Regions from separate parts of the Micromonospora sp. NPDC001898 genome, predicted to be linked through region 2. Evidence: riboswitches for the same ligand, from Rfam matches in the RefSeq annotation. Region 2 holds a riboswitch; each other region holds the start of a gene.
What was found. Region 2 has a riboswitch for cobalamin ahead of ACFYZF_RS18390 (VWA domain-containing protein). Riboswitches for the same ligand answer to the same signal wherever they lie in the genome.
Positions count from the first base shown of each region.

Region 1: linked by a shared signal. The riboswitch ahead of bluB (5,6-dimethylbenzimidazole synthase) and the one ahead of ACFYZF_RS18390 (VWA domain-containing protein) in region 2 are both predicted to bind cobalamin.
Region 3: linked by a shared signal. The riboswitch ahead of ACFYZF_RS17455 (ribonucleoside-diphosphate reductase subunit alpha) and the one ahead of ACFYZF_RS18390 (VWA domain-containing protein) in region 2 are both predicted to bind cobalamin.

Region 1 is NZ_JBIATC010000006.1:5,326-15,688, reverse strand. It holds gene ACFYZF_RS15335 (type II secretion system F family protein) at 1-201, shown strand, start outside; gene ACFYZF_RS15330 (type II secretion system F family protein) at 313-1,182, shown strand; gene ACFYZF_RS15325 (hypothetical protein) at 1,212-1,415, shown strand; gene ACFYZF_RS15320 (TadE/TadG family type IV pilus assembly protein) at 1,574-1,984, shown strand; gene ACFYZF_RS15315 (TadE/TadG family type IV pilus assembly protein) at 2,005-2,505, shown strand; gene ACFYZF_RS15310 (pilus assembly protein TadG-related protein) at 2,502-2,933, shown strand; gene ACFYZF_RS15305 (LysM peptidoglycan-binding domain-containing protein) at 2,950-4,110, shown strand; gene ACFYZF_RS15300 (DUF2231 domain-containing protein) at 4,265-5,116, opposite strand; gene ACFYZF_RS15295 (hypothetical protein) at 5,297-5,641, opposite strand; gene bluB (5,6-dimethylbenzimidazole synthase) at 5,710-6,354, opposite strand; cobalamin riboswitch at 6,389-6,588, opposite strand; gene ACFYZF_RS15285 (crotonase/enoyl-CoA hydratase family protein) at 6,782-7,549, shown strand; gene ACFYZF_RS15280 (dihydrolipoyl dehydrogenase family protein) at 7,618-9,063, opposite strand; gene ACFYZF_RS15275 (serine hydrolase domain-containing protein) at 9,147-10,211, shown strand; gene ACFYZF_RS15270 (phytoene/squalene synthase family protein) at 10,227-10,363, opposite strand, start outside.
Region 2 is NZ_JBIATC010000007.1:194,762-204,598, forward strand. It holds gene ACFYZF_RS18365 (sulfite reductase subunit beta) at 1-281, shown strand, start outside; gene ACFYZF_RS18370 (precorrin-8X methylmutase) at 278-943, shown strand; gene ACFYZF_RS18375 (precorrin-2 C(20)-methyltransferase) at 940-2,442, shown strand; gene cobM (precorrin-4 C(11)-methyltransferase) at 2,443-3,198, opposite strand; gene cbiE (precorrin-6y C5,15-methyltransferase (decarboxylating) subunit CbiE) at 3,195-4,403, opposite strand; cobalamin riboswitch at 4,498-4,643, shown strand; gene ACFYZF_RS18390 (VWA domain-containing protein) at 4,689-6,701, shown strand; gene cobO (cob(I)yrinic acid a,c-diamide adenosyltransferase) at 6,701-7,315, shown strand; partial or broken gene ACFYZF_RS18400 (cobyrinate a,c-diamide synthase) at 7,309-8,637, shown strand; gene cobC (Rv2231c family pyridoxal phosphate-dependent protein CobC) at 8,638-9,732, shown strand; gene cobA (uroporphyrinogen-III C-methyltransferase) at 9,723-9,837, shown strand, end outside.
Region 3 is NZ_JBIATC010000006.1:410,295-420,657, forward strand. It holds gene ACFYZF_RS17435 (amidohydrolase family protein) at 1-575, shown strand, start outside; gene ACFYZF_RS17440 (ABC transporter ATP-binding protein) at 706-1,542, shown strand; gene ACFYZF_RS17445 (S8 family peptidase) at 1,694-2,947, opposite strand; gene ACFYZF_RS17450 (hypothetical protein) at 3,257-6,478, opposite strand; cobalamin riboswitch at 6,783-6,999, shown strand; gene ACFYZF_RS17455 (ribonucleoside-diphosphate reductase subunit alpha) at 7,170-9,605, shown strand; gene ACFYZF_RS17460 (ribonucleotide-diphosphate reductase subunit beta) at 9,644-10,363, shown strand, end outside.

The DNA.
Region 1 (10,363 bases), on a different contig from region 2:
GGGATGACCCTGCTGACCCTGGCGTACGGCCTGGTCAACACCGAGTACGTCCGCCCGTACGGCACGCCGGTGGGGCAGCTCGTGATGGTCGTACTCGGCGGGGCGTTCATCGGGCTGCTGGCCTGGGTGCGGGTGATGAGCCAGCCACCCCGGCCGGCGCGGTTCCTGCCCGCTCCCGACCGGACGGAGGCGATCGCGTGAGTGCGAGGAGTGAGCTTGCGAGCCCCGCAGCCGCGAACGAAAGGCCGGCCCGGTGAGCGCGAGGAGTGAGCTTGCGAGCCCCGCAGCCGCGAGCGAGAGGCGGTACCGGTGATCCTCAACTGGCAGCTCACCGTCGCCGTCTGCGGCGGCGCGGCGGTGGGGCTCGGGGTCTTCCTGGTGGTCCGGGAGGCGCTGCCGGCCGCACCGGCGCTCGGCCCCGCGCTGCGCCGGCTGCACCAGCCGCCGGGCACCGGCCGGACCGCCGCGAGCGGTGCGCAACGCCTCGACTGGGTCGGCGGGCTGGCCCGCTGGCTGCGTCCGCCGCACCGGCAGCTCGCCCTGATCGACCGTACCCCGGAGCAGTACGCCCTGTCCCTGCTGCTCTCCGCGCTGGTCGGCCTGGTCACCCCGACCCTGGCCGGTGCGGTGCTCTTCCTCGGCGGGGTGTCCGTGCCGGTGTTCGTACCGCTGCTGGGGAGCCTGGGAATGGCGCTGGTCGCCGCCCTGGTGGCGCACCGCAGCGTGCTGACCCGCGCGGACGCCGCCCGGGACGAGTTCCGCCAGGCTGTCTGCACCTACCTGGACCTGGTGGCGTTGCAGCTCTCCGCCGCGCACGGCCCGGTGCAGGCCCTGGAGCGGGCCGCGGCGGTCTGCGACGGCTGGGTCTTCGACCGGATCCGAGAGTCGCTGCGGATCGCCCAGATGCAGATGCACTCGCCCTGGGACGAGCTGCGGGAGCTGGCCGAGAAGATCGGCATCCCGGAACTGGGCGACGTCGGGGCGATCATGCGCTCCGCCGGCAGCGAGGGCGCGCAGGTACACGAGACGCTGCGCAGCCGCGCCGACTCGCTGCGCGACCAGATCCGCACCGACAACCTAGCCCGGGCCGAGGCGGTCACCAGCCGGCTGGACATCCCCGGCTCGCTGCTGGTCTTCGTGCTGCTCGGCTTCGCCGTCTACCCGTTCCTCGCCCGGTTGTGAAACCCCTCCCCAGTTCGAAGGAGCACGTCATGCACCTCATCGCCTATCTGCACATCGCGTTGACGACGCGACTGACCGAGCTGCGCCGCGACGGCGAGCGCGGCGACAGCCCGGTGCCGACCGCCGTGATCATCGCCGGCCTGGTCACCGTCGCCATGGCGGTCACCGCCCTCGCCCTGACCAAGGCCAACAGCTGGATGAACGCCATCCCGGACGGCGGGTCGAAACCGTGACGGGCCGCCCCGCACGCGCGGACCGGAGCCGGTCGGCACCCGCCGACCGGCCCACCGGCCTGCGCGCGCCGGGGCGGGCGGGCAACGGCGTACGGCGGCGACCGGGCGGGTGGGCACGTGACGGCGTACGGCGGCCACCCGGGGAGGCGTCCTGGGGGCTGCTGGCCGGGGCCCGGCGGAGACTCGCCGACGGCCCGGCCGAGCGGGGCGCCAACCCGGTGGAACTGGCCGTCGTGATGCCGGCGATCCTGGTGCTGCTCTTCGCCTCGATCCAGGCCGCCGCCTGGTTCGTCGCCCGGGCCACCGCGCTGAACGCCGCGCAGAGCGCGGTCAACGCCCAGCGCGTCCTCCAGGCTCCCGCCGGGGCGGGGGAACAGCGGGCGACCGACTTCCTCACCTCGGCCGGTGACTGGCTGGTCGGCTGGGACTCGCCGGGGCCCGACTGCGTCACGGACGCCACCGAGGTGACCTGCACGGTGACCGGCACCGCCCTCTCGGTCGTCCCCTGGGTGAGCTTCCCGGTGCGGCAGACCGCCCACGGCACGGTCGAACGGTGGACGACGGGGTGAGCGACGTGCGGAGACGTGACGTGCCGGCCGACGACCGACGCCGATTCCGGCGCCAACCGCGGCGGGACGAACGGGGTTCGGTCGCCGTCGAGGTGGCCGTGCTCGCCCCGGCGTTCCTCGCGCTGCTCGTGCTGGCCGGCGTGGCCGGGCGTACGGCGATCGCCCAGGAGGCGATCGAGTCGGCGGCGCACGATGCCGCCCGGGCCGCCTCCATCTCCCGGGACGCCGCCACCGCCCGGCGGCAGGCCCTGGCCGCCGCGAGCAACCAGCTCGACTGGCAGCGGGCGAACTGCGCCGGCCAGCCGACGCTCACCTTCAGCGGCTCGGTCGACGGCGATGCGGTCAGCTTCGACGAGGCCTTCGCCAGCGATCCCGGCGAGCCCGCCGCCGTCACCGTGCGGGTGGCCTGCACGGTGACCTTCGCGGACATCGACCTGTCGCTGCTGCCGGCGATGCCGACCAACCGGACGGTCTCGGCCGCCTTCACCTCCCCGCTGGACCGCTACCGGAGCAGGTCGTGACCGCCCGCCGGCTCCACGGTGACGACGGCCGGGTCAGCCTGTTCCTCGCGGCGGGGATGATCGGCGTCCTCGCGATCATCGGGCTTGCCTTCGACGGGGCCGGTCAGCTGCGGTCCATGCAGCGGGCCGACAACCTGGCCGCGGAGGCGGCCCGGACCGGCGGCCAGTCCATCGACCGGGCGAAGGCCATCGAGGGCGGCCCCAAGGTGATCGACCAGGTGGCCGCCAGGGCTGCGGTGAACAGCTACCTCGCCGCGGCGGACGTGACCGCCTCCTCCGTCGAGTTCCCGGTCGTCGGCGGGGAGACCCTCGTCCGGGTGCGCGTCACGGTCACCTACGACCGGTACATGCTCGGCTTCTTTGGCTTCGGCAACACCGTCACCGTCTCCGGTGAGGCCACCGCGCGGGCCCTCACCGAGGACCCGTAGGAAGGGAAGGAACGCCATGGCCGCACCGGGTCGCTCCGCCGCACGGCGGACCGGACAGGTCCTCACCGGGTTCGGCGCGCTGGTCGTGCTGATCGCGGTGCTGGTCGGGGGGCCGGTGGCGCTGATCGCGTTCGCCGGCAACCCGCTCCCCGACCACGTGCCCACCCTCGCCGAGATCGGCGCCACGCTGACCAGCCGGGACGACGGCCAGCTCTTCCTGCGGGCGCTGGCCCTTGTCGGCTGGTTCGGCTGGGCCACCTTCGCCTTCTCGGTGCTCGTGGAGCTGGGCGCGCAGTCGCTGCGCCGGCCGGCACCCCGGCTGCCCGGGATCAGCCGGCAGCAGCGGGCCGCGGCTGCGCTGGTCGGTTCGGTGGCCCTGATCATCGCGGCGAGCCCGGCCGCGGCCAGCGCGGCGACGGTGCTGGCCGGCCCGTACCCGACGGTGGCGCAGCCGGCCGTCGCCGCGGCGGCCCCGGTGGCCCGGCCGGCCAGCGCGACGCTCCCGGTCAGCGCGCGGACGGCGTCGCCGGTCGTGGCCACCACGGCGGCCCAGCTCCCCGAGCCGGTGGAACCGACGATGTACCAGGTGGCGAAGGGCGACTACCTGGGCGAGATCTCCGAGCGCTACCTCGACGACTTCGACCGGTACCGGGACGTGGCGAAGCTGAACCGGCTGCACGACCCCGACCGGATCCGCCCGGGGCAGCTCATCAGGCTGCCCGACGGCGCGGGCGACGCCGGGGCCCGTACGCACGCCACCGGCCGGCTGGTGGTCCGGCCCACGGCCCCCGCCCCCGGCGGCGCGGTCACTCCCCCGTCGGCGACCCCGGTCGCCCCGCCGGCCGCCGAAGCGCCCGCGACCCCGGCGACGACGCCGCCGGCCACCCGCCCGGCACCCGCGCCGCCGGCCAGCCAGCCGTCGGCCGAGTCGACGCGCGGCAGCCAGCAGGTGGCCCAGCCGCCCTCCGGGCCGCAGCCGGCGATGGCCGCCGGGGCGTCCCGGGCGAGCGAGGAGGACCGGGTGAACCGCCCACTCGCGGTCTCGGCGGTGCTCGCCGTGGCCAGCATCGTCGGGGCGCAGATCGGCGCGGTCCTCGGGCTGCGCCGCCGACCGGGCATCGCCCGGGCCGCCGCCGGCGCGCGGGCCCTGGTCTCCGGCCGGCACCGCCGGAGCTGACGCCGGCAGCCCCCACCCCGCCTCCCCTGCGCACGCACTTTCACGGAATGTGTGGCCATGGCGCGCCGTTCCCACACCTTCGGGGGAAGTGCGCGCAGGGCGGGCCCGGCGGGGTGGCGGGAGCGGGGCGACGGGCGGCGCGGGAGCGGAAAGCTCAGGGCAGCCGGGCCTGCAACATCCCGTCGACCACCCGGGTCGGCAGGATCTGCTGGTCGTTCCCGGACGGCCCGTGCATGACCTCGCCGCCGTTGAGCCGGAACGCGCTGCCGTGCCATGGACAGACCACGCAGGCGTGCCCGTCGATCTCGGCGACCTCGCCCTCGCCGAGCGGACCGCCCTGGTGCGGGCAGTGCTCCAGCATCACGGTGACCTCGTCGCCGTGCCGGTAGAGGATGACCGAGACGTCGTCCACCTCGCGGGTGACCAGCTTCCGCTGCGGCAGCCCGGCCAGGTCTACCAGCGGGTGCCAGCCGTCGCTGATCCGGTGCAGCTCGGACACGCTCTGGTTGACCTGGGCCCCCTGCTTGTACGCCAGGTGCCCCCCGACGTACGCCCCCGCGCTCGCCGCGGTCAGCCCGAGGTACGCCAGCGCCCGCCCGGTCCCGTGCCGCCCGCTCAGCCGGGCGGCCAGCGAGCCCGCGTACAGGGCCAGGCCGATGGTGTTGGAGGCGGCGTGCACCAGGCCGACCCGGCGCTGGTCCCGGGTGAGGGCCGCCCAGTCGTTCAGCCCGGCGACCGCCGCCGGGAGGGCGCCGACCGTGCCCAGCCCGACCAGCGTGGTGGCCGCCCGACGCTGACCGGGCATGAGGTCCAGGACGGCGGCGCTGATCCAGGCGCCCACCGGCACCTGCACCAGCGCCGGGTGCAGCGGATGCCCGAGGAAGACGCCGTGCAGCAGGTCGCGCACCCGCTGCGGGCGGATGGTGGCCTGGACGGCGCGCTGCAACCGGTCCCCGACCCGGTCCAGCGCCGAATTCTGTTCGATTCTCGTCAAGAGTGCCCGCATCCCGCCCGACTTCCCGGCAGAAGCGGTCGCAAACCGGTCGGCGGTGACGAGCCCGCCGCCGTACGTGTCGACCGGCAGTCCGGGGACGCGGCCGACACCGCCGCCGCACCCGCACACAGGCCGGGGTGCCGGCGGTGGGGTCCCGCGCCGCCGACCGGCCTGCGGCGCGGGACCCGGCGGCTACTGCCAGGGGCCGCTGCGGCAGATGAACCTACCGGTGTCGCTGTACTGGGTCACGCTGCCGTCGAAGTAGCTGTAGCTGACCCGCACCTGCAGGCCGATGTTGGAGAAGGGGCAGCTGGCGAAGAGGGTCGGTCCGGCGCTCGTGAAGGTCCCGACGCTGCCGGAGTACCAGGTGACCGTCCAGGTCGTCGTGCCGGTGCTGGTGGCGTCGCAGTAGAACTGCGACCCACCGGACTCGCAGAAGGGCGCGGGGGCGCTGGCCAGGGCCGGGGTGGCTACGGCGGCGGTCAGGCCGAGGGTGGTGAGGACGGAGGCAAGCAGGACCCTGACGGTGGCACGCATGAAGATCCTCCCGAACGTAGCGGGTTGAGGACTGAGGGTGAATGCCACGCTATCCCAGCAATCGAGGTTCATGAATCAGCCGTTCGCCGGTCGGTCGCCGCCCAACGGTCGTGGTGCACCGCCTCGGCGAGGGGACGCTTCCGCCGCCACCCGTGCCGTTCCAGGTCCGGCACGGTCGCCAGGTGGGTGACCGGCCCGAGGCAGAGCCACGCCACCGGCCGGATGCCGTCCGGGATGCCGAGCAGCCCGGCCAGGAACGGCTCCCGGTAGAAGGAGACCCAACCGACGCCGAGCCCCTCGGCGGTGGCGGCGAGCCACAGGTTCTGGATGGCCAGGCAGACCGAGTAGAGCCCGGCGTCGGCGATGGCGTGCCGCCCGAGGACGGCCGGGCCACCCCGCGCCGGGTCGTAGGTGACCACGATCGACAGGGTCGACTCCAGCACTCCGTCGATCTTGATCCGGGCGAACCGCTCGGCCGCCTCGCCGTCGAGGGTGGCGGCGAACGTGTCCCGTTCGACCTGGACGTGCTCGTGGAACCGGCGGCGGGTTTCGGTGTCCCGGACCAGGACGAAGTCCCACGGCTGCGAGTATCCGACGCTGGGCGCGGCGTGTGCCGCGTCGAGGATCCGGTGCAGGGTTTCCGCCGGCACCGGCTCCCCGGTGAACTCGGCCCGGACGTCCCGGCGGCGGTGGATGGTGTCGTAGATGTCCACAGGCAGGCTCCCGCTGCGCTCGGCCCACCGCTGCGGTGGGCACCCGACGCGAGGCCGGTCTTCGGACTCCCGGATCGACGCCCGACCGTCCGCCTTCCCAGCCGTGCGGCCAGTGGCTGCGCGTGACGCGCGTGGACGGCGGCTCCCCGGTCACCGCGGCGGGCCCGTGCCGGATTCCCACCGGCTTCCCGATTCTCCCCGCAGCCGCGGGGCACCTCACATGATCGTGCCGCCGCCGATGCTAGCGCCGCGCCCGGTGGCGGCCCGCCCGGCTCCGTCCGTGTGCCATCGGGTGGGCGGGCCGCTACGGTCGATGTCGGGGTGTCCACCACCACCCGAGGGCCGGGCCCGCCGGCCATCTCGGCCCGCACCGCCGGCCCGGCGGCCCGCGGCCGAGGGTCAAGCCGTCCGACCAGGAGGGACGCCGATGGGGGTACGGGTCGAACGCGCCGGGGCCGTGACCACGGTGATCCTGGACCGGCCGGCTGTCCGCAACGCCGTCGACGGGTCGACCGCCCGGGGCCTGGCCGACGCGTTCCGCGCCTTCGATGCCGACCCGGAGGCGGCGGTGGCCGTGCTCTGGGGGGCGGGCGGGACGTTCTGCGCCGGGGCGGACCTGAAGGCGATCGGCACCCCCGGCGGCAATCGGGTCGAGCCCGACGGCGACGGTCCGATGGGCCCGACGCGGATGCGACTGTCCAAGCCGGTGATCGCGGCGATCTCCGGGTACGCCGTGGCCGGCGGGCTGGAGCTGGCCCTCTGGTGCGACCTGCGGGTGGCCGAGTCCGACGCGGTGCTCGGGGTCTTCTGCCGGCGCTGGGGGGTGCCGCTGGTCGACGGGGGGACCTTCCGGCTGCCCAGGCTGATCGGCGAGAGCCGGGCGATGGACCTGGTCCTCACCGGCCGACCGGTGCCGGCCGAGGAGGCGTACGCGATGGGTCTGGTGAACCGGCTGGTCGCGCCGGGTGAGGCCCGGGTGGAGGCCGAGCGGCTGGCCGCCGGGATCGCCCGCCACCCGCAGACCTGCCTGCGCAACGACCGGGCGGCGTTGCTGGCCGGCGCCAACCTGACCGAGCCGGAGGCCTTCGCGGTCGAGCTGGTCCACGGCGCGGAGTCGCTGGCGGCCGACGCGGCGACGGGTGCGGCCCGCTTCGCCGCGGGAGCCGGCCGGCACGGCGCACCCGCGTCTCCCTGACCGTCCGCACCGCACCGCACCGCGCACGATCCCGTGCGCGTCGGACGATCAGGGGACCAGCGGCGGCGCTACCTCAAATTGCGCAGGGCGTCCTCGACGGCGCGGTGAAACGTCGGATACGCGTAGATCATGTTCCGGAGCTGGGTCAGCGGGACCGCCGCGTGCACCGCCACCACCAGGCCCGACAGCACCTCGCCGCCGGCCGGGCCGACCGAGGTCGCGCCGACCAGGACGCCCCGGTCGGCGTCAGCGACCAGCTTGATCAGTCCGTCGGCCCGGTGGATCCAGCCCCGGGTGGACGAGCCGAGCGGGCTCACGCCGACCTGCACGTTGATGCCGCGCTCGCGGGCCTGCCGCTCGGTCAGCCCGACCGCGCCCACCTCGGGGTCGGTGAAGGTGACCCGGGGCAGCGCCCGGTAGTCGGCGTGCGGCACGCCGCCGGCGATCCCGGCCCCGGCCGTGCTCGCCGCTCCGCCGACCGCGCTGGCGGTGCCGCTGGCGTCCGGGCCGGACCGCGCCCGCCGGACGTGGTCGAGCACGTCGGCGACCACGATGGCCGCCTGGTACATGGCGATGTGGGTGAACGCGCCCTCGCCGGTCAGGTCGCCGACCGCCCAGAGGCCCTCGGCGGCGCGCATCCGGTCGTCGACGGCGAGGTACCGCTGGGACGGGTCCACCCCGACGCCGTCCAGCCCCAACTCGTCGAGGTGCGCCCGCCGGCCGGTCACCACCAGCAGCTTCTCGGCGGTGAACTCGACGCCGCCGGCCGCTCCAAGGGTGAACGCCCGCCCGTCGTGGTCGACCCGCTCGGCCTTCACCCCGGTGGAGATCCGCACCCCGTCCGCGCGCAGCGCGGCGGCAGCCACCTCGGACGCCTCGGGCTCCTCGACGGCGAGCACCCGGTCCGCCGCCTCGACCACCGTCACCGCCACCCCGAACCGGGCGAAGACCTGGGCCAGCTCCAGCCCGATCGCGCCGCCGCCGAGCACGAGCAGCGACCCGGGCAGTTCCTCGACCTCGACGGCCTGGTGGTTCGTCCAGTACGGGGTGTCGGCGAGCCCGGCGATCGGTGGCACCGAGGGTCGGGTGCCGGTGCCGAGCACGATCCCGTGCCGGGCCTGGAAGACCTGGTCGCCGACGCGTACCCGGCCGGGGCCGTCGAGCCGGCCGCCGCCGCGCACGAACCGGCCGCCCTTGCCGGTGAACCGTTCCACCGCGACCCGGTCGTCCCAGGTGTCGGTGGCCTCCGCGCGGATCCGCTTCGCCACCGGCGCCCAGTCCGGCTGGACCTGGGCCGTGCCGGCGAACTCGTTGACCCGCCGGGCCTCGGCGACCGCGTTCGCCGCCCGGATCATCATCTTGCTCGGGATGCACCCCCAGTAGGGGCATTCCCCGCCGACGAGGCTCCGCTCGATGCCGACGACGTCGAGGCCCGCCTCGGAGAGGCGCCCGGCCACCTCCTCGCCGCCGACGCCGAGCCCGACCACGACCACGTCCACCAGTTCCGGTTCCACCATGCCGTCAGCATTCCGCACCGCGCCACCGCACCGCATCGGGTCGCCGTGCCAGCGCCTCCGGGTTCCCCTACCGTGGCCGGATGCGCCCACACTTCGGCCCGGTCCGGGACTGCTTCCACGACCTGTTCACCGCCGGCCGGGAGACGGGGGCCGGCCTCGCCGTCTGGTACGACGGCCGGCCGGTCGTCGACCTCGTCGCCGGTGCCGGCCGGCCGGGTCGGCAGTGGGCGCCGGACACCCTGGTCAACGTGTACTCGGTCGGCAAGCCGGTGGCCGCGCTGTGCCTGCTGGCGCTGGTCGACCGGGGCCGGCTCGACCTCGACGACCCGGTCGCCGACCACTGGCCGGGGTTCCGCGCCCCGGCCACCGTCCGGCAGGTGCTCAGCCACACCGCCGGGCTGCCGGCGTTTCCGGTGCCCCGCCCGGCCGGGGCGGTCGCCGACTGGGACCTGCTCTGCGCCGACCTGGCCACCGCCGAGCCGCAGTGGGAGCCGGGGACGGTCGCGGGCGAGCACGCCTGGACGTACGGGCATCTGGTGGGCGAGCTGGTGCGGCGGGTGGACGGGCGGCCGGTGGGCCGGTTCCTGGCCGAGGAGATCGCCGGCCCGTGGCGGCTCGACCTGGCCTTCGGCCTGGGCGCGGCGGACCAGCGGCGGTGCGCCGAACTGTCGTACGCCGATCCGGGCTGGCCGGCCCGGACGCTGGGCGAGTCGGGGTCGCTGCGGGCCCGGGCGCTGGGCAACCCGGCGGGCGGGCTGGACCTGGCGGTGCTGAACAGCCCGCTGTGGCGGGGCGCGGAGGTGCCGGCGGTGAACCTGCACGGCACCGCCGCCGCCCTGGCCCGGCTCTACGCCGGTCTGTTGGCCGGCGGCGTCCTGGACGGGGTGCGCCTGTTCGGCCCGGACCTGGTCACCGAGGCGACCCGGACCCAGTACGACGGCCCGGACCTGGTGTTGGACCGCCGGGCCTGCTGGACGCTGGGCATGCAGCGGGAGCCGGACGGGAGCTGGGGCATGGGCGGGATCGGCGGCAGTAGCGCCTGGGCCGACCCGGAACGGGGCTACACGTTCGCGTACGCCACCGCCCGGCTCGCCGACCACGACCGGGTCGACGAGCTGGTGGAGGCCCTGCACTCCTGCCTGTGACGAGGCGCACCGGGCTCAGGTCCGGCCACCCGCCAGCCCCGGCCCGGGAACCACGACCGGGGTGCCGGCCGGGGTGAGTACGGCCCGCCCGGCTACGGCCATCCGTCGCCGCCGGGGCACCAGCGCCCGCCGGGTGAACACGTCGTAGTCCT
Region 2 (9,837 bases):
GTAGCGAACCGCACTCTCCCTGGCACGTCGACGAGCTGCCCGGCTCCGGCGCGGCAGTGCTGGGCACCGTGCTCGAGCGTGCCGCGAGGACCCGGGTGAGCACGCCGCCACCCCCGCTTGGCAGGATCGCGCAGGACGACGGCCGTGTCGCGCTGCACCTCGCGGTCCCCGAAGGTCGGGTGGATGCCCGCTTCATGGACGAGGTCCGCACCCTCGGCGCCGGCGACCTCGTCGTCACGCCACGGCGCACCCTACTCGTCCCCGATCTGGAGAATGCATGACTTTCGCCCCACCGCCGCGCCGCTACGACTACGTCACCGACGGCGCGGCGATCTACGCCGACTCGTTCGCCACCATCCGCGCCGAGGCCGACCTGACGCGCGTCCCGGCCGACGCCGAGAGGGTCGCGGTGCGGATGATCCACGCGTGCGGGCAGACCGACCTGACGCGGGACCTGGTGATCCACCCCGGTCTCGTGACGGCGGCCCGGGCGGCGCTCGATGCGGGAGCGCCGATCCTGACCGACGCGCACATGGTCGCCGCCGGCGTCACCCGCGCCCGGCTGCCCCGCGACAACGAGGTCCGCTGCTTCCTGCGCGAGCCCGAGGTCCCGGCGCTCGCCCGCGAGTGGGGCACGACCCGGTCCGCGGTGGCCGTGTCTCTGTGGACCGAGCACATCGAGGGTGCCGTCGTCGCGTTCGGCAACGCCCCCACGGCCCTGTTCCACCTGCTGGAGATGCTGCGTGACGGTGCGCCGCGGCCGGCCGCGATCATCGGCACGCCGGTGGGTTTCATCGGTGCGGCCGAGTCCAAGCAGGCGCTCATCGACCTCGCCGCCGACGCACCCGGGCTCGACGTGCCGTACCTCGTGGTGACCGGGCGTCGCGGCGGCTCGGCGATGGCCGCCTCGGCGCTCAACGCCCTGGCGCAGGAGGCGGAGTGAGCGGGCGGCTGTTCGGCGTCGGGGTCGGCCCCGGGGATCCCGAGCTCGTCACGCTGAAGGCCGCCCGGCTGATCGGCGCGGCGGACGTCGTCGCCTACCACCAGGGCGTCGGCAAGCAGTCCAACGCCCGCCGCATCGCCGCCGGTCTGCTCCCGGACGACGTGATCGAGGAGGCGCTCGTCTACCCGGTGACGACGGAGACCACCGACCACCCGGGCGGGTACGCCGGCGCGATGGCGGACTTCTACGCCGAGTGTGGCGAGCGGCTCCGCGCGCACCTGAGGGCGGGCCGCGACGTCGTCGTGCTGGCCGAGGGCGACCCGATGCTCTACGGCTCGTTCATGTACCTGCACGACCGGCTCGCGGACGAGTTCGAGACGCAGGTCGTCGCAGGTGTGCCCGCCTTCGCGGCCGCCACGGCCACGACCGCCCTGCCCCTGGTCCGGCAGACCGACGTGCTGACCGTGCTGCCCGGCACGCTTCCCGAGCCGGAACTGGCCCGGCGCCTCGCCGACACCGACGGTGCCGTGATCATGAAGCTCGGCCGCACGTTCGCCAAGGTCCGCTCGGCGCTCGAGCAGGCCGGACGCGTCGAGGGGTCCTGGTACGTCGAGCGGGCGTCGATGGACGCCGAGCGGGTACTCCCGGTCGCCGACGTGGACCCCGAGACGGTGCCGTACTTCTCGATCGTCCTGGTCCCCGGCGACACCCGTCCCGGTGTGGCGCGCTACGACCGCTCGGCGAGTGAGGTCACCGAGCCCGTCGCCGGCGCCGAAGTCGTCGTCGTGGGCCTCGGTCCCGGTCCCGACCGGTGGCTCTCCCCCGAGGCGTCGCAGGTACTCGCGGAGGTCGGCCACGTCATCGGCTACGGACCGTATGTCCAGCGCGTCCCGCAGCGCCCGGGCCTGGTGCGGCACGCGTCCGGCAACACGGTTGAGGTGGACCGGGCCCGCGAGGCGCTCGAGCTGGCGCTCGCCGGTGAGCGCGTCGCGGTCGTGTCCGGCGGCGACGCGGGCATCTTCGGCATGGCGTCGGCGGTGTTCGAGGCCGCGGAGGACCCGCGCTACGCGGACGTCGCCGTGCGCGTCGTGCCCGGCATCTCTGCCGTCCAGGCGGTCGCGGCGCGTGCCGGCGCCCCCATCGGCGCCGACTTCGCGGTGATGAGCCTGTCGGACCGGCTCAAGCCCTGGGACGTCGTGGTGAAGCGGCTACGCGCCGTCGCCGAGGCGGACCTCGTGCTCGCCCTCTACAACCCGCGCTCGCGCTCGCGCACCGAGCAGGTCGCGCAGGCCCGAGCGACGCTGCTGGAGCACAAGTCGCCCGAGACCGTCGTAGTGGTGGGTCGCGACGTCGGCCGTGCCGGGGAGAGCCTCACCGTGACGACGCTGGGCGAGCTCGACCCCGGGACCATCGACATGAAGTGCCTGCTGCTGGTCGGCGCCTCGTCGACGCGCGTCACCGCGGCCGGCCGCGTCTGGAGCCCGCGCTTCGTCGCCTAGTCAGCCGCGGGCGCGGCGTTCGCGGCTGGCGGCGTACAGGAACGACTCACCGCCCCGGACGTCGGGAGCCAGCGCCGGGCCGACCAGGATGATCGCGGCCTGGCGCAGGCCCGCGGCCTCGACCTGGTCGCCGATGTCGGCCAGCGTGCCGCGCAGGACGAGCTGATCCGGCTGCGTCGCCTTGGACACGACGACGACCGGGCACCCGTCGCCGTAGTGTTCGGCCAGCTCGGAGGCCAGCTCCCGGCTGCGGGTGACGGCCAGGTGCAGGGCCAGGGTCGCGCCCGTCGCGGCGAACGCGGCGAGCTTCTCCCCCGGCGGCATGACCGTGGAACGGGCCTGAGCGCGGGTGAGCACGACCGACTGGGCGAGCTCGGGGACGGTCAGCTCGGCGCCGACGATCGCCGCGGCAGCCGCGTAGGCGGGCACACCGGGCGTGACGTCCCACGGGACCTGCGCCGCGTCGAGCCGGCGCGCCTGCTCATGGACCGCGGAGTACAGCGACGGGTCGCCCGAACACAGCCGCACGACCTCCAACCCGTCGGCGTGCGCCTGCACCAGGTGGGCGGTGATCTCGTCCAGGTCGAGGTGCTGGGTGTCGACCAGCCGGGCGTCGGCGCGGCAGTGGCCGAGCACGTCGGCGTCGAGGTAGGTGCCCGCATACAGGCACACGTCCGCAACCTCGAGCAGGCGCACCGCGCGCAGCGTGAGCAGGTCGGCGGCACCGGGTCCGGCCCCGACGAAATGGACGGTCATGACTCTCCCTTGGTGACGGTCCACTGGCTGACGGCACGCGCGGGCGTCCAGCCGGTGAAGCTGCCGAGCGGCTCGGCGCGTTCGACGTGCAGGCGGACGAGCTCGCCGCCACGGCGACGGTACTGCTCGAGCAGCACCGCCTCGGTCTCGGCCGTGACGCCGTGGACGACGAGTCGGCCACCGGTGCCGAGCGCGTCCCAGCACGCTTCGAGCACGCCGGGGACGGTCGCTCCCCCGCCGACGAACACCGCGTCAGGGCGCTCGAGACCGGCCAGGGCGTCGGGTGCTGAGCCCTCGACGAGACGCAGGCCGGGAACGCCGAGCGTGGCGGCGTTGCGACGCACGAGCGCGGCGCGGTCGGCGCGGGACTCGATCGCGATCGTCCGCGCCGTCGGCCACGCACGCATCCACTCCACGCCGATCGAGCCACTGCCGGCGCCGACGTCCCACAGCAGTTGACCGGGAGCGGGCGCGAGCCGGGCCAGGGCGCTGGCACGCAGGTCGCGCTTGGTGATCTGCCCGGCGTGCTCGAACGCGTCGTCGGGGAGCACCCCGCCCGCGGCCCAGCCCGGTCCGGTGCCCCGGATTTCGGCGGCCAGGACGTTCAGCCGGGGCACGTCCACGACGTTCCACGAAGCCGCGGTCGACTCGGCACGCGACTCACCCGCGGCGCCGAGGTCGCCGAGCACGGCCAGCCTGGACTCTCCCCAGCCGAGTCCGGTGAGCAGCGCAGCGACGGCGGCAGGCGTCGTTTCGTCGCTGGAGAGCACGAGCAGCCGCCGCCCGGGGGCGAGCGCGGGGACGACGAGGCGCACGTCCCGGCCGACCAGACTCACCGTTGTGACGGACTCCGCCGGCCACCCGAGACGTGCCCGAGCGAGCGCCACGGAGGAGACCGCGGGCACGATCGTCACCCGTTCCGGGCCCAGGATGTCCAGCAGCGTCGTGCCGACGCCCGACACGAGCGGGTCGCCCGACGCCAGCACGACGACGGGCCTGCGCGCGGCGCCCAGCAGGCCCGGCAGATTCTCCCGCAGCGGCGACGGCCACGCCACGCGCTCCTGGCCGTCGACCGGCGGCACCGCATCGAGGTGCCGGGCCCCGCCGAGCAGCGTCGCGGCCCCGCGCACCAGCGTCCGAGACGGCTCCGGCAAGCCCGCCCAGCCGTCGGCCCCGAGCCCGACAACGGTCACGTGCGCCTCCATGGCAGTGCACCCTAGCCCGCCCCGCCTGCCCCGCAGGCCCCGACCGGCCGCCGGACCGCCGGACCGCTGTCTGGGCCGTCAGGACGGCGTCTAGGGTGGTGCGAAGGTTCGAGGTGCCCCACGGCCGATGGCCACGGGGAGAATCTGGGAAGCCGGTGAGAATCCGGCACAGGGCCCGCTGCGGTGACTCAGGCACAGACCTGGGAAGTCCGAAGACCGGCCTCGATCCGAGCCGCGACGCGCCCGCGTCGTGGACGGTCATGGCAGATCGAGCGGGAGCCCTACATGCCAGCGCAATACCCCTTTTGTGCCGTCGTCGGCTCCGACGACATGACTCTCGCCCTCACCCTGGTCGCGATCGACCCGCTCATCGGCGGCGTCCTGGTCCGTGGGGAGAAGGGCACCGCCAAGACCACCACCGTGCGCGGTCTCGCCGAGGTGCTGCCGCTGGTACGGACGTACGCGGGCGACCGGTTCTCGGTCGACCCGGACGATTCCCTGGCGGTCTGCCCCGACGGGCCCATCGACGCGTCCACGCCCGTCGTCGAGCGGCCGGTGCGGCTCGTCGAGCTGCCCGTCGGTGCGAGCGACGACCGGGTGACGGGTTCCCTCAAGCTCGACGCGGCGCTACGCGACGGCGCAGTGGCGTTCGAGCCGGGCCTGCTCGCCCGAGCCCACCGCGGCCTGCTCTACGTCGACGAGGTCAACCTGTTGCACGACCACCTCGTCGATCTGCTGCTCGACGCGGCGGCGACCGGCCGGGTCAGCGTGGAGCGCGACGGCCTCTCGGTCGAGCACGCCGCCCGGTTCGTGCTGATCGGCACGATGAACCCCGAGGAGGGCGAGCTCCGCCCGCAGTTGCTCGACCGGTTCGGCCTGACCGTCGAGGTCGCCGCACCGCGCGACCCCTCCCTGCGGGTGGAGGTCGTGCGTCGCCGGCTGGCGTTCGACGCCGACCCGGAGGGCTTCACCGCACGCTGGGCCGACGCGCAGGACGCCCTGCGTGCGCGGCTGGCGGCGGCGCGGCGGCTCATGCCGGACGTCGTGCTCGACGACCAGACGCTGACGACCATCGCCGAGGTGTGCGCCGCGTTCGACGTCGACGGCCTGCGCGCGGACCTCGTCACCGCCCGCACCGCCTCGGCGCACGCCGCCTGGCAGGGACGCGCGCACGTGACCCGCGAGGACGTCCGCGTCGCCGCCCGTCTCGCGTTGCCGCACCGCCGGCGCCGCAACCCGTTCGACGAGCCCGGCCTGGACGAGGACCGGCTCGACGACCTACTGGGCAACGACGACCCCGACCCTGGACCACCGGACGGGCCCGACGACGGCCCCGGTGGTCCCGGCGGCGGGCCGCCGGACGACGCCCCGCAGGACGGCCGGTCCCGGGACGTCCACGACTCCCCCGCCGAAGGATCGCCCACGCCGGACAACGCGCCGCAGCCTGCGGTTGCCGGATCGGTCGCGTCCGCCGGCGAGCCGGCACGCGCCCGCCTGCTCGTCGTGCAGGGCACCGGCGAGGGCCAGGCCGGCCGTCGGTCCCGGGCCCGCACGCCTCAGGGCCGGGTCGTCGGGCAGCAGCGCGGATCGTCCGCCGCCGGCCGCCTGCACCTGCCGGGCACCATCACCGCGGCGGCACCGCACCAGCGTTCCCGTGGCGGCCTGGTCGAGGGCCGCGGTCTCGTCTTCGCCCCGGGCGACCTGCGCCGCGCGGAAACCGTCGGGCGAGAGTCGAACCTCGTCCTGCTGTGCGTCGACGCGTCCGGCTCGATGGCCGCGCGACGGCGCATGGAGCAGGTCAAGACCGCCGTGCTCGCGCTGCTGCTGGACGCCTACCGACGCCGGGACAAGGTCGCGCTGGTGACGTTCCGCCAGCGCACCGCCGACGTCGCGCTGCCGCCGACCGGGTCCGTCGATGTCGCCTCCCGGCGCCTGGCCGACCTGCCGGCCGGCGGGCGGACGCCACTCGCCGAGGGCCTGGAGCGGTCCGCGGAGGTGCTGCGCCGCGAGGCGCTGCGCGACCCGTCCCGCCGGCCGCTGCTGGTCGTGGTGACCGACGGCCGGGCGACCTTCGGGCCGGACGCGCTCGGTCGTGCCCACCGCGCCGCGGCGCACCTGGCCGCTACCGGCGTGCAAAGCGTCGTGGTCGACTGCGAGACCGGACGGTTCCGGCTCGGCCTTGCCGCGCAGCTGGCCGCGACCCTGCAGGCCGAGCACGTGCCGCTCGGTGAGGTGACCGCCGACGGGCTCACCGGCGTCGTCCAGGCGGCGACCGCGCCGCGCGAGGGGGTGGCCTGATGCCGCAGGGCAAGCCGCTGGTCGTCCCGGACGACGGCATCAGCACCCGGGCACGGCGCAACCGGCCGCTGCTGATGGTCCACACCGGCAACGGCAAGGGCAAGTCGACCGCCGCCTTCGGCCTGGCGATCCGCGCCTGGAACCAGGGTTGGGACATCGGGGTCTTCCAGTTCGTCAAGTCGGCCAAGTGGCGCATCGGGGAGCAGACGGTGCTCGAACGGCTCGGCCGCCTGCACGAGGAGACCGGCGAGGGCGGGCCCGTCGAGTGGCACAAGATGGGCTCGGGGTGGTCCTGGAGCCGCAAGGGCGGCACCGAGGCGGACCATGCCGCTGACGCCGCCGAGGGCTGGGCGGAGGTGAAGCGGCGCATCCAGGCCGAGCGGCACCAGCTGTACGTCCTGGACGAGTTCACCTACCCGATGCAGTGGGGCTGGGTCGACGTCGACGACGTCGTCGAGACACTCGCCAACCGTCCTGGCCGCCAGCACGTCGTCGTCACCGGCCGCCGCGCCGACCCCCGCCTCGTCGCGGCGGCCGACCTGGTGACCGAGATGCTGCACGTCAAGCACCCGATGGACGTCGGCCAGAAGGGTCAGCGAGGCATCGAGTGGTGAGTCTGCCGCGCGTGCTGCTCGCGGCACCGGCCTCCGGCCACGGCAAGACCACGGTCGCGACCGGGCTCATGGCCGCGTTGGCCGCCCGTGGGCATGCCGTCTCGGGGCACAAGGTCGGGCCCGACTACATCGACCCCGGATACCACGCGCTGGCCACCGGACGTCCGGGCCGCAACCTCGACCCGCACCTGACCGACCCCACGCTCGTGGTCCCGCTGCTGCTGCACGGCGCCCGGGGCGCGGACGTCGCGGTCGTCGAGGGGGTCATGGGTCTGTTCGACGGCCGCATCGGCGGCGACGGGTTCGCCTCCACCGCCCACGTCGCGACGCTCACCCGGACGCCGGTCGTCCTGGTCGTGGACGTCTCGCACACCTCGCGCAGCGTGGGGGCGGTCGTGCACGGGATGGCGACGTTCCAGCCCGGCGTCACGATCGCGGGTGTCGTGCTCAACAAGGCCGGCTCCCCCCGCCACGCTTCCGAGGCGGCACGCGCGGTGGAGTCCGTCGGCGTCCCCGTGCTGGGGATCCTGCAACGCGACGGTGGTGTCAGCGCGCCTTCGCGCCACCTCGGGCTCGTCCCCGCAGCCGAGCGCGACGAGGCCGCCGCCTCGCTGGACAGGCTGGCCGAGCAGGTCGCCCGCCACGTCGACCTCGACGCCGTGCTGGAGGTGGCGCACAGCGCGCCCGACCTCGACTCCGAGCCGTGGGACCCGGCCGCGCACGTCCGGCACCCCGGCACCGGATCCCCGATCATCGCGGTCGCGGCCGGGCGGGCGTTCACCTTCCGGTACGCCGAGACGACCGAGCTGCTGCAGGCGGCGGGCTGCACCGTCGTGCCGTTCGACCCGGCCCGGGACGAGCGGCTTCCCGCCGGGACGCGCGGTCTGTATCTCGGCGGAGGTTTCCCCGAGGTGCACGCGGCCGCGCTGAGCACCAACACGGCCCTGCGCGACGAGCTGCGTCAGGCCGTCCTGGACGGCGTCCCGACGGTGGCCGAGTGCGCCGGCCTGCTGTACCTGTGCCGTTCCGTCGACGGGCATCCCATGGTCGGGGCGCTCGACGCCGACGCGGTCATGACGCCCCGGCTCACCCTGGCGTACCGCCGGGCCGAGCTCGGCTCGGACCAGCTCCTCGGCGCACGCGGGACCGGTGCCACGGCGCACGAATTCCACCGCACCACGGTCACCCCCGTGCGCGGCGAGCGTCCCGCGTGGACGCTGGAGGGCGGCGACGTCGGGTTCGCGGGCCCGACGCTCAACGCGTCCTACCTGCACGTGCACTGGGCCGGGCACCCGCACCTGGCCCAGTCGTTCGCGGACGCGGTGCACCAGTCGGACGCGATCGCGGCGCCTGGTGCGCCACGGACGCACGCCGTCGCCGCGCCACCGGACTCCGGACCGCCCGCAGCCCCGTTGCGCCACCACGGCGACGTGGAGCTGTCCGCCGGCCTGCTGGACCTGGCGGCCGACGTCAGCCGCCTGCCCCGCCCGGAGTGGCTCGAGCGGGCGCTGCGCGACGGAATCGCGACCTCCGACACCTACCCCGAAGCCACCGCGGCTCACGTCGCTGTGGCGCGTCGCCACGGTCGTGACGAGTCCGAGGTCCTCGTCACGGCCGGCACCGCCGAGGCGTTCTTCCTGCTCGCCCGAGCACGCCCTTGGCGACGCCCGGTCGTCGTGCACCCTCAGTTCACCGAGCCCGACGTCGCGCTACGCGCCGCGGGCCACACCGTCACCCATGTCCTGTGCCGGACCGAGGACGACTTCGCCCTCGACCCCGGCGCCGTCCCTGACGACGCGGACCTCGTCGTGGTGGGCAACCCCGCCGACCCGACCGGGCGCCTGCACGCCGCCGCGACCCTGCGCGGCCTGTGCCGCCCCGGGCGCGTTGTCGTCGTGGACGAGACGTTCATGGACTTCGTGCCGGGCGAGCCGCAGACGCTCACCTCGCACCGGCTACCGGGGCTGGTCGTGCTGCGAAGCCTGACCGAGCTGTGGTCGATTCCCGGCATCCGCGCCGGGTACGTCGTGGGCGACGCCGCCGTGGTCGCCGACCTCCGAACCCAGCAACCGCCCTGGTCGGTCGGCACCCCGGCGCTGCATGCCGTCGTCGCGACCGCCGGGCCGCAGGCCGAGGCCGAGGCGGGACGCCGGGCCGCGCTGTGTGTGCAGCAGCGGCGCACGCTCGTGGACGGGCTGAGCGAGCTCGGCCTCACGGTCGCGGAGTCCAACGCCCCGTTCGTCCTCGCCCGGCTGGGCTCCGGGGCGCACGCGCGCCTCAGGGCCGCGGGCGTGGCCGTCCGCCGAACCGACACCTTCCCCGGCCTCGACAGCTCGTGGGCACGCATCGCCGTCCGCGAGCCGGCCGCCACCCGCCATCTGCTCACCACGTTGGGACTCACCGTCGCATGGAGCTGAACGTCACCGGTCGCAGCGTGCTCGTCCTCGACGGGGGTCCGGGCGCCATCGCCACGGTCGCCGCGCTGCTGCGTGAGGGGGCAGCTGTCACTGTCGCAGCGCCGA
Region 3 (10,363 bases), on a different contig from region 2:
GGGTGGTCGGCGCCGCCGGTGGCGACGCCGGACCGCTGGACGGCCCGGCGCTGCGCCCGCTGTGGCAGCGTCTCGACGCGGACCGGCGCACCCTGCAACTGCACCCCGCGCACTCGGCGGATCCCCGCCTGGAGCCCTACTACCTGGCCAACCTGCTGGGAAACCCGGTCGAGACGACGGTGGCGGTGGCCCAGCTCGTCTTCGGTGGGGTGCTCGGCGGGCACCCGGGGATCCGGTTCGTGCTGGTGCACTGCGGCGGTTGCGTGCCGACGGTGGTGGGGCGCTGGGAGCGCGGGCACACCACCACCCGGCCGGGCGTACCGGTGCTGTCACCCACCCCGGCCGAGGCGGTGCGCACCCTCTACGTCGACAACCTGGCCCACGACCCGGCGGTGGTCGACCTGGCGGTGTCGGTCTTCGGCGCGGACCGGCTGGTGCTCGGCAGCGACTGGCCGTTCCCGATGGGCACCGCCGACCCGGCCGCCACGGTGACCCACCGGGGCGGGGACTACGCCCGGCAGGTGGCCACCGACAACGCGGCGCGGGCCCTGGGACGGGCGCCCGCTGGTCGGTGACCGCAGCACCCCTGGTCCTGCTCGTCGCCTTCACCCCTGGTGATCATGCTGGTCGCGCCGAAGGGTGTGATCGGATACGCCGACAGGTGGAGGCGGCGCGCGCTGGCGCCGCCACGGAGGGGGCGTACGGGTGGACGAGACGAAGCTGCTGGTCGGTCGCGGCCTGACCAAGCGGTACGGCGGGGTGACCGCGTTGGCGGACGTGTCGTTCGAGCTGGGGGCTGGGGAGGTCCTCGGGCTGGTCGGGCCGAACGCAGCCGGCAAGACGACGCTGGTGGACCTGATCTCCGGTGCGCAGGAGGCCACCGGCGGTGAGCTGCTGCTGCGTGGGCGGCGGCTCACCGGACCGGCCTCCCGCCGGGGCCGGGTCGGGCTCGGCCGCACCTTCCAGCACCCGCAGCTGGCGCTGCGCCTGAGCGTCCGGGACAACCTGCTGCTCGGTCGACAGGCGCAACGGCACAGCACGCCGTGGCGGACGATTGCCGGCGCGTTCACCGGCGCGGTACGGCCGCACCGGGCGGCCGACCGCGAGGGCGTCCGCCAGTTGGCGCACGAACTGGGCATCGAGGGCCTCGACCGCGCGGCGGGAGACCTGACCCTGGGCGAGCAACGACTCGTCGAGGTCGGTCGGGCCCTGGGTCAGAACCCGGTGGTGCTGCTGCTCGACGAGCCTTTCGCCGGCTCCGACGCGCAGGGCGTGGCCAGCATCGCCAAGGTGATCCGGAAAGTCCAGCGGCGGGGCCACGCGGTGATCCTGGTCGACCACAACATGGACATGGTCACCCGACTGGTCGACCGGGTGCTGCTGCTCGACCGGGGTCGGGTCGTCTTCGACGGCGATCCCCGGGAGTGCCTGGCGAGCCCGCAGATGCGGCAGGTCTACTTCGGCCCGACCGACGCCGACGGTGATCACGCCGAAGAGGGCGACCATGCCGACGCCGAGGACCAGGGGCGGCCGGTGCCGTGACCGATGACGCGCCGGCCGGAGCCGACGCCACGGCGCTGCGCCAACCGGGCTGCTGCCCGGCGACGGCCGGCCCTGCGCGGCCTGCCCGCCACCCCCGTGGTGGCGGACAGTTGACCGCGCTGGGCCGGCCTCGGCATCCTCCGGCGACGGATCAGAACGTTGGAGACAGGTAGAGGAGCCGGTTGGGCGAACCGGCGCCCGGGTTGCCCACCGCTACGTTGGCGACGCCGAACAGGTAGCTCGCCACCTGGGCCGGCGTCCACGTCGGGTAGTTGGTGAGTACCCGGGCCGCCGCCCCGGCCACGTGCGGTGCGGCGTGTGAGGTGCCGGCCAACGTCTGTACCGCCGAGGGCGAGCCGATCCAGGCGGACCTGATGCCCACGCCGGGGGCGAAGATGTCCACGCAGGAGCCGTAGTTGGAGAAGCTGGCCCGGCTGTCGTTCGACTGCGTCGCGGCCACGGTCAGCACGGTCGGCACCGACGCGGGTGAGAAGTTGCAGGCGTTGGCGTTCGAGTTGCCGGCGGGGACCGTCACGGTGATGCCGTCGGCGACGGCGGCGGCCACCGCGTTGTTGAGCGCGGCGCTGGGGGTGGACTGGACCCCGACGTTCGCGACGGCGGGCTGCCCTGCCAGGTGGTCGCCGATCATCCAGTTGATGCCGCTGATCAGGATCGACAGGGTGCTGGGCAGGACGCAGTCGAACACCTTGACCGCGACCAGCACGACGTCCTTGGCCACCCCGTGCGTCGTCCCGCCGACGGTGCCGGCGGCATGGGTGCCATGCCCGCTGCAGTCGTCCGCCGGCAACATGCCGTCGACCGTGTCAACGCCGTAGATCGCCTGACCGCCGAAGTCCTGGTGCCCGATGTAGATCCCGGAGTCGACGATGTACGCCTTGACTCCGGTGCCCTGGCTGACGTAGCTGTAGGTGCCGCTGAGCCCCAGCGGTGCGTCGATCCGGTCCAGGTTCCAGGGCGCGTTCAGTTGCGTGGTGGCCAACGTGGTCAACCGGTCCTGCTCCACGTGGGCGACCGCCGGGTCGGCGGCCAGCCGGCGGGCGACCGCCTCCGACGCCCGCATGGAGAAGCCGTTCAGGGCGTCGGCCCAGACCTGGTCCGGGTACACGCCGTAGCGGCCGGCGAGGCCGCTGACCGCGCTGGACGTCGTGGACCGGCTGCCGACCGCGCTCTCCTTGAGCGTCACGATGTAGCTGCCGGGAACCGCCGTCGCACTGCCGGCGCCCAGGATCTCGCCGATCGCACCTGACGTCGGCTCCGCAGCGGGTGCCGAAGACGCCGGACCGGCGAGCACGGTGGCGGCCAGGGCGGTGGTGGCGAGGACGGCCATGGCGGCCAGCCCGGGTCGACGGGTGTGGGTGAAGATCGTCCTGTGGCGGAGTCTCATCTCTGCGCCATCCCTCTGCTCCGGCCATTCCATCGTGCTCGTGACGCCGATGGAATGGTCTGATCGGTTTTCGGGATCGTACTGCGGAGTTGGCTTGATGGCGATTGGCGGAAATGCGTCCATCGATTGATGGCAGTCTTTTTGACGTGGGTTGATAATTATTGTTTCCGCGTGTATCAAGATCTGCCGACGACAGCCGGCCCAGCCGTGGCGGCCCGACGGGAGCGCGTCGACGGTACGGGGCCGCAGACCGATCTGCTGTGGGGGCAGGAGCCCCTCCCGAAGCAGACCGGCCTGCGGCCCGTCGACTCAGCTGACCGTCACGGAGACGGTCTTCGGCGGCTGTTGCAGCTGACCGTAGTTGTCGGTCCCCCTGACCGAGACGGTGTAGGCGCCCGCCGGGATCACCGGTGACGTGTACGCGAAGTTCGACCCCGGGGATCCCGGGCTGGTGAGGAAGACCGAGATCCAGGGGAAGTTGCCCGGGACGGACGGCGTGCTGAACACACCGGAGGCGTTCATCCCCTGGCCGGCGCCGTTGACGATCTGGACGTCAACCCGGAGCATCCCGACGTCGTCCACGGCACGTCCGGTGACCACGATCCTCGAGTCCGCGTAGACCTCGCCGTCCTGCGGGGTGAGGCTCGGCTCCAGCCGTGGGTCGAGATCGCCCGGATACACGAGGTATCGAGCGGTGGCGCCGGAGGTCGAACCGTCCTGCTGGCCCGCCGTGTCGACGGCCCACGCCTCGACGCTGTACTCACCCTTGGTCGGCAGGTCGATCGACAGGGCGAACGTGGTGCTCGTCGCGCCCGGTGAGGCGAGGGTGGCGTTCACCGTGGCGAAACTCGCCGCCATGGTGCCGTTCGGCTGCACGTACCGGCCGGTGTCGAGGTCACGCAGCGCCACCCGCACGCTCTGCACGCCGTTGTTGTCGGTCGCGGTGCCGGCCAGGTTGAGGTGCAACTGGTCGACGTTCTGGTCGACACCGGTGAAGTTCAACAGGCCGTTCGGGAAGGCGTCACCGGGCACCTGGGCGGTGACGGTGAGCCGGCCCAGGTTGGCGGTCGCCGTGCTCAGGCCCAGGTTGTCGGTGGCCCGTACCCGGAAGTCGTACACGCCGGGCGTGAGCGGCACGGTGGTGTAGGACCAGTTGTACGACGGGGCGTTCAGGTTCGTCGGTGAGACCCGGTGGTACGCCGCGATCGAGTCGGCGCCCCACGTGCCGTCGGCGGCCAGCGCCTCGCGCGTGGTGTTGTTGCGCAGGTAGATCTCGACCGACTTCAGGGTGCCGTCGTCGCTGGCGGTCCCCGAGAACGTGATCGCGCCGCCCGGCGCGACGGTGAACGGTGCGGCGGCGGTGGGCGGCGTCATCGGCGTGGGGGTGCTGATGGCCACCGACGGCGCGACACCGGTCGCCGAGATGATCCAGTCCCGGGTGTCGCCGCGCAGGTCGCTCTGACCGGCGTTGTCGATGGCGGTGGCCGTCATCTTCCAGTCGCCCTCGGTGGGGAGGGCCACCTCGACCTGCCAGGTGGTGGTCAGCGCGCCGATGACGTCCGGCTCGCCCCGGAACGTGTTGTAGACCGGTGCGGCCGTCCCGTCGTCCTGGAGGTAATGGTTGTCCGACCTGCGGAACGAGTACGTCATCGCGCTGACGCCCTTGTCGTCGCTGGCGGTGCCGGTTGCGACGAAGCTCTGAGCGGCGACCAGGCCGGCGGGCGGCGAGGTGATTTTCGTCGTCGGCGGCAGGTCGTCGAAGCTGAAGGTCTCGATCTTCTTGACGGCCTTCGAGGCATCGCTCTGGCCGCTGTTACCGAACGTCTTCGCCTGGACCTGGTATTCGCCGACGGGCAGCGACACGGTGAGGGACCACGAGGTCGAGGCGGTGTTCACCGCTGCGACTGTCGCGTTGATGCTGTTGGCGGCGCCCCACGTCGTGAGGTCGTCCTGCAGGTACTTCTTGGAACCCCGGTTCTGGATTTCGATCCCGACCTTGGTGACGCCGGCCGGAGCGGTCGCCTGCCCGCCGAGCACGAACGGCGCGTTGGCCTGCTTGACCGCCCCCTCGATGGGCGTGACGATCGTCGTGTCGACCGGCGAGGGCGCCGGTGCCTGGGCGAGGTCGAAGAAACCGACCCGCCCCACCGGCAGGCCGCCCTTGGTGTTGCCGTCGCCACCGGCGAAGAGACCCCGCGGGGTGGCGAGGAGGGCCTTCTCCCCCTCGTACGAGCTGGAACCCGGGTTCCACTCGATCGCCGTGCCCGTGGCCGGGTCGAGCGCGCCGAGGTGGTCACGGCGGACCACCTGGTCGCCGAGACCGTAGCCGCTCAGGCCCTGGCCCGTGCCGTACCCGACGTTGTCCAGGCCGGGCCACGGGACGTTGGAGGTCGGCGATTCCTGCCAGCTGAAGTGGCCGCCGACGTACACGGCCGTCTCGGTGATGGCGACCGAGTAGATGCTGTCGAAGTGACGCGACACCCAGATCGGCGCGACGTGGTCGGCGCCGGTCACCGGGAACGCGATCGCCGTGTCGTTGATCGGCGGGCGGTCGCCTCCCGAACCGCTGGTGACGACGAAGTAGGAGTCGTCCGGCGCGACGTCACCGGCGAAGACCCGCTGGATGCCGCCGACGAAGGAGAGGTTGTCCTCCCACAGGCGGGTGCGCCACGGCAGGAGGGCCTTGGTGGCGGTGTCGACGAGACCGACGCCGTAGCGGTCCTGGCCGGCGATCTGGCGACCGGTGTGGATGACCAGCAGCCTGCTGCCGTTGTGCGTCAGCTTGAGCTGCTGCACGGTGAGCATGCCGCCGACGCCGATGCCGCCGGACAAGGGCAGGTTGAACCCGCTGTCCACCGCCCCCGTCGTCGGGTTGAGCGCGACCAGCCCGCCGCGGTTCACGCTGTTCACCTTCGTGAACTGGCCGCCCACGTACACTGCGGTGCTGCTCACGGCCAGAGCGGTCGCGCGCCCGTTCCCCTGCGCGGTGAACGCCGCGATCGGAGCGCCGGTGACCGGGTCGAGCCGTACGATCTTGCGCTTCGTCAGGCCACCGACCGTGTTGAACGAGCCGGCGACATAGAGCGACGAGCCGTCCGGCGAGGCCTCGACGGCCTCGACGGATCCGTCGAACGTCGGCTGGAAGCCGGTGTCGATCAGGCCCGTGTCGATGTTGTAGGAAGCCAGCGACGGCTGCGCCACCGGCGTCCCGCCGACGTTGGCGATCGCGGTGAAGGAGCCGGCGATGAAGACCCGGTTGCCGATCACCTCGATGTCGGTGATCTCGCCGTCGGTGATCCTCGGTACGTCATTGCGCGGCGTGCTGGGAACCAGCCCGGTGTGTCCCGGCACCGACAGCGTCGCGGCCGTGCGCGTCGCATCGCCGCCGATCGTTCTTGTAGCGGCGCGAGCGCTGGTGCTCGCGACCTCGTCGGCGGCACTGCCCTGCACAGTGCCCGCAGCCGCCGGTTGGCCTGTCAACAGCACAGCCCCGGCGACCAGACCCGCGATGGCGCGGCTCCGAACGTGCATCGAGACAACCCCCTGTAAAACGCCTGAATCGCGTCGCCGGGTCGATTCCCGGCGACGTCCATCCCTGGCGTGCCGGAAGTCACCGTAGGAGGTCACCATCTCTTGTGTACGGACGCCCGTCGGAAACCCGACTGGTCGACATCCCTTCCGGTCCTACCGGCCGGGTCCGCCGCCCTTGGATCCAGACCCGCTCCACCGATCGGCTCGGTCGCCGCGCTGAAGGAATCGACGGGCCTTCACCGCCGCGGCCTCCGACACGCCCGGACTCGACATGTGGGGTGTGACAACGCCGTAGTCCCTATATATGGTGTCGGCCGTAGCTGGTTCGGCCGCTCATCCGGGGCGGTCGAGGCAACAGGGAACCCGGTGGAAATCTGGGACTGCCCCGCAGCGGTGAGTGGGAACGACCGCCGTCATCAGCACTGGGCCGTCAGCGGCCTGGGAAGCGACGGCCAGTAGAAGACCGGCGAGCCCGGTCACGCCCGCGAGTCCGAAGACCTGCCAGCGCGCCGCACACCCATACCGGGGTGGGCGGCGGTCCGAGGCCGCGTGGGACGGCCGACGCCACCTGACCCGCGCCCCGCCGGCGTGACGTCCGCCGGTGTCTGTCTCCACGCGTCCGAAGGCCATCAGGTCTCGAGCCCGCGAGGAGTGAGTGGTGGCAGTCACCGAGGTTGTCCCGGCCGATGGCATGGTGGCCGACGAGGCAGCCCTACCGGGCCCGCGGCGGACGCAGATGCGCGTCCGTAAGCGTAACGGCGGCACCGAACCGGTCGATGTCAACAGGATCGTCCGAGCGGTCGAGCGGTGGACGGTCGGCCTCGCCGACGTCGACCCGTTGCGGGTGGCGACGCGGACGATCAGCGGCCTGTACGACGGCGCGACGACCGCCGAGCTGGACCGGCTGTCCATCCAGACCGCGGCCGAGATGATCGGTGAGGAGCCGCAGTACTCGCGGCTGGCCGCCCGCCTGCTGGCCGGCTACATCGACAAGGAGGTCCGCAGGCAGGGCATCGGGTCGTTCAGCGAGGCGATCCGGCGGGGGCACGTCGAGGGCCTCATCGGCGACGGCACCGCCGCGTTCGTCGCCGCCAACGCCAGGCAGCTCGATGACGCCGTCGACCCCCACGGTGACCTGCGGTTCGAGTACTTCGGGTTGCGCACGGTCCGCGACCGGTACCTGCTGCGCCACCCGACGAGCCGGCTGGTGGTGGAGACCCCGCAGTACTGGTTGCTGCGGGTGGCCTGCGGCCTGTCCCACGCCCCGGACGAGGTGATCGAGTTCTACCGGTTGATGTCGAGCCTGGCGTACCTGCCGAGTTCGCCGACGTTGTTCAACTCCGGCACCCGGCACACCCAGATGTCCTCCTGCTACCTGGTCGACTCCCCGCGCGACGAACTGGACTCGATCTACCAGCGGTACGCGCAGGTGGCGAACCTGTCGAAGTTCGCCGGAGGCATCGGCATCGCGTTCTCCCGGGTCCGGTCGCGGGGCGCGCTGATCCGGGGCACCAACGGGCAGTCCAACGGGATCGTGCCGTGGCTGCGGACGCTGGACGCCTCGGTGGCGGCGGTCAACCAGGGCGGCCGGCGCAAGGGCGCGGCCTGCGTCTACCTGGAGCCGTGGCATCCGGACATCGAGGAGTTCCTGCAACTGCGGGACAACACCGGTGAGGACGCCCGGCGCACCCACAACCTGAACCTGGCCAACTGGGTCCCGGACGAGTTCATGCGCCGGGTGGAGGCCGACGGGGTGTGGTCGCTGTTCGACCCGGACGTGGTGCCGGAACTGCCGGACCTGTGGGGGGACGAGTTCGACGCGGCGTACCGGGCGGCCGAGGCGCAGGGCCGGTACGTGCGTCAGGTGCCGGCCCGGGAGCTGTACGGGCGGATGATGCGGACCCTCGCGCAGACCGGCAACGGGTGGATGACGTTCAAGGACGCCGCGAACCGGTTGTGCAACCAGACCGCCGAGCCGGGCAACGTGGTACACCTGTCCAACCTGTGTACCGAGATCATCGAGGTGTCCAGCGACGCCGAGACCGCCGTGTGCAACCTCGGCTCGGTCAACCTCGCCGCCCACCTCGCCGACGGCGGCATCGACTGGGCACGGCTGCGCGCCACCGTCCGCACCGCCGTGACGTTCCTCGACCGGGTCATCGACATCAACTACTACCCGACCCCGCAGGCCGCGGCGAGCAACCCCCGCTGGCGGCCGGTCGGCCTCGGCCTGATGGGCCTGCAGGACGTGTTCTTCGCCCTGCGGCTGCCGTTCGACTCCCCGGAGGCCCGGGAGCTGTCCACCCGGATCAGCGAGGAGCTGTACCTGACCGCCCTGGAGACCTCCGCCGACCTGGCGGAACGCTTCGGAGCCCACCCGGCCTTCGCCGAGACCCGGGCGGCACGCGGCCAGCTCCAGCCGGACCTGTGGGGCGTCACGGGCAGCCAGGGGCAGCGCTGGAGGGCGCTGCGGGAGCGGGTCGCCGCACACGGCCTGCGCAACTCACTGCTGGTGGCGATCGCCCCGACCGCCACCATCGCCTCCATCGCCGGCTGCTACGAGTGCATCGAACCGCAGGTGTCCAACCTGTTCAAGCGCGAGACCCTGTCCGGGGAGTTCCTCCAGGTCAACACCGCTCTCGTACGCGAACTGAAGGCCCGCGGCCTGTGGACCGACCAGGTCCGCTCGGCGATCAAGCGCGCCGAGGGATCGGTGCAGGGCATCACGGAACTGCCGGCGGAGGTCCGGCAGCTGTTCCGTACGGCCTGGGAGTTGCCGCAGCGGGCGCTGATCGACCTGGCCGCCGCCCGCGCCCCGTTCATCGACCAGTCACAGTCGCTGAACCTGTTCCTCGCCGCCCCGACGATCGGCAAGCTCTCCTCGATGTACCTGTACGCCTGGAAGGCCGGGTTGAAGAGCACCTATTACCTGCGGTCCCGCCCCGCCACCCGGATCCAGCAGGCCACGGTCGCACCCGTCGGACCGGTCAGCCCCGTCGGCCCGGTCAACGCCGTCAGCACCGGCGGTGTCGTCAGCACCGTCGGTGTCGTCGCGCCCGTGGTGACCGTCGACGAGGCGGTGGCCTGCTCCCTGGAGAACCCCGAGTCGTGCGAAGCCTGCCAGTGACCGCCCCGACCGACGCCACCGACCCGAGGACCACACACATGCTGCTCGACCCGGGGATGGACCTCACCCTCCGCCCGATGCGCTACCCGCACTTCTTCGACCGGTTCCGCGACGCCATCCGCAACACCTGGACGGTGGAGGAGGTCGACCTGCACGCCGACCTCGCCGACCTCGACCGGCTCTCCCCGGCGGAACGGCACCTGGTGAGCCGCCTCGTCGCGTTCTTCGCCACCGGCGACACCATCGTCGCCAACAACCTGGTGCTGAACCTCTACCAGCACGTGAACTCGCCGGAGGGCCGGCTCTACCTGTCGCGGCAACTGTTCGAGGAGGCCGTGCACGTCCAGTTCTACCTGAACCTCCTCGACACGTACGTGCCCGACGAGGCCGAGCGGTTCGCCGCGTTCGACGCCATCGAGAACATTCCCTCGATCCGGCGTAAGGCCGAATTCTGCTTCCGCTGGATCGACTCCCTCCAGGACCTGCGGGAGCTGCGCTCGAAGCAGGACCGGCGGGTGTTCCTGCTCAACCTGATCTGTTTCGCCGCCTGCATCGAGGGGCTGTTCTTCTACGGGGCCTTCGCCTACGTCTACTTCCTACGCTCCCGGGGACTGCTGCACGGCCTGGCATCCGGCACCAACTGGGTGTTCCGCGACGAGTCCATGCACATGGCCTTCGCCTTCGACGTGGTCGACACCGTTCGCCAAGAGGAACCGGACCTGTTCGACGACGACCTCGCAGACCAGGTACGTCTGATG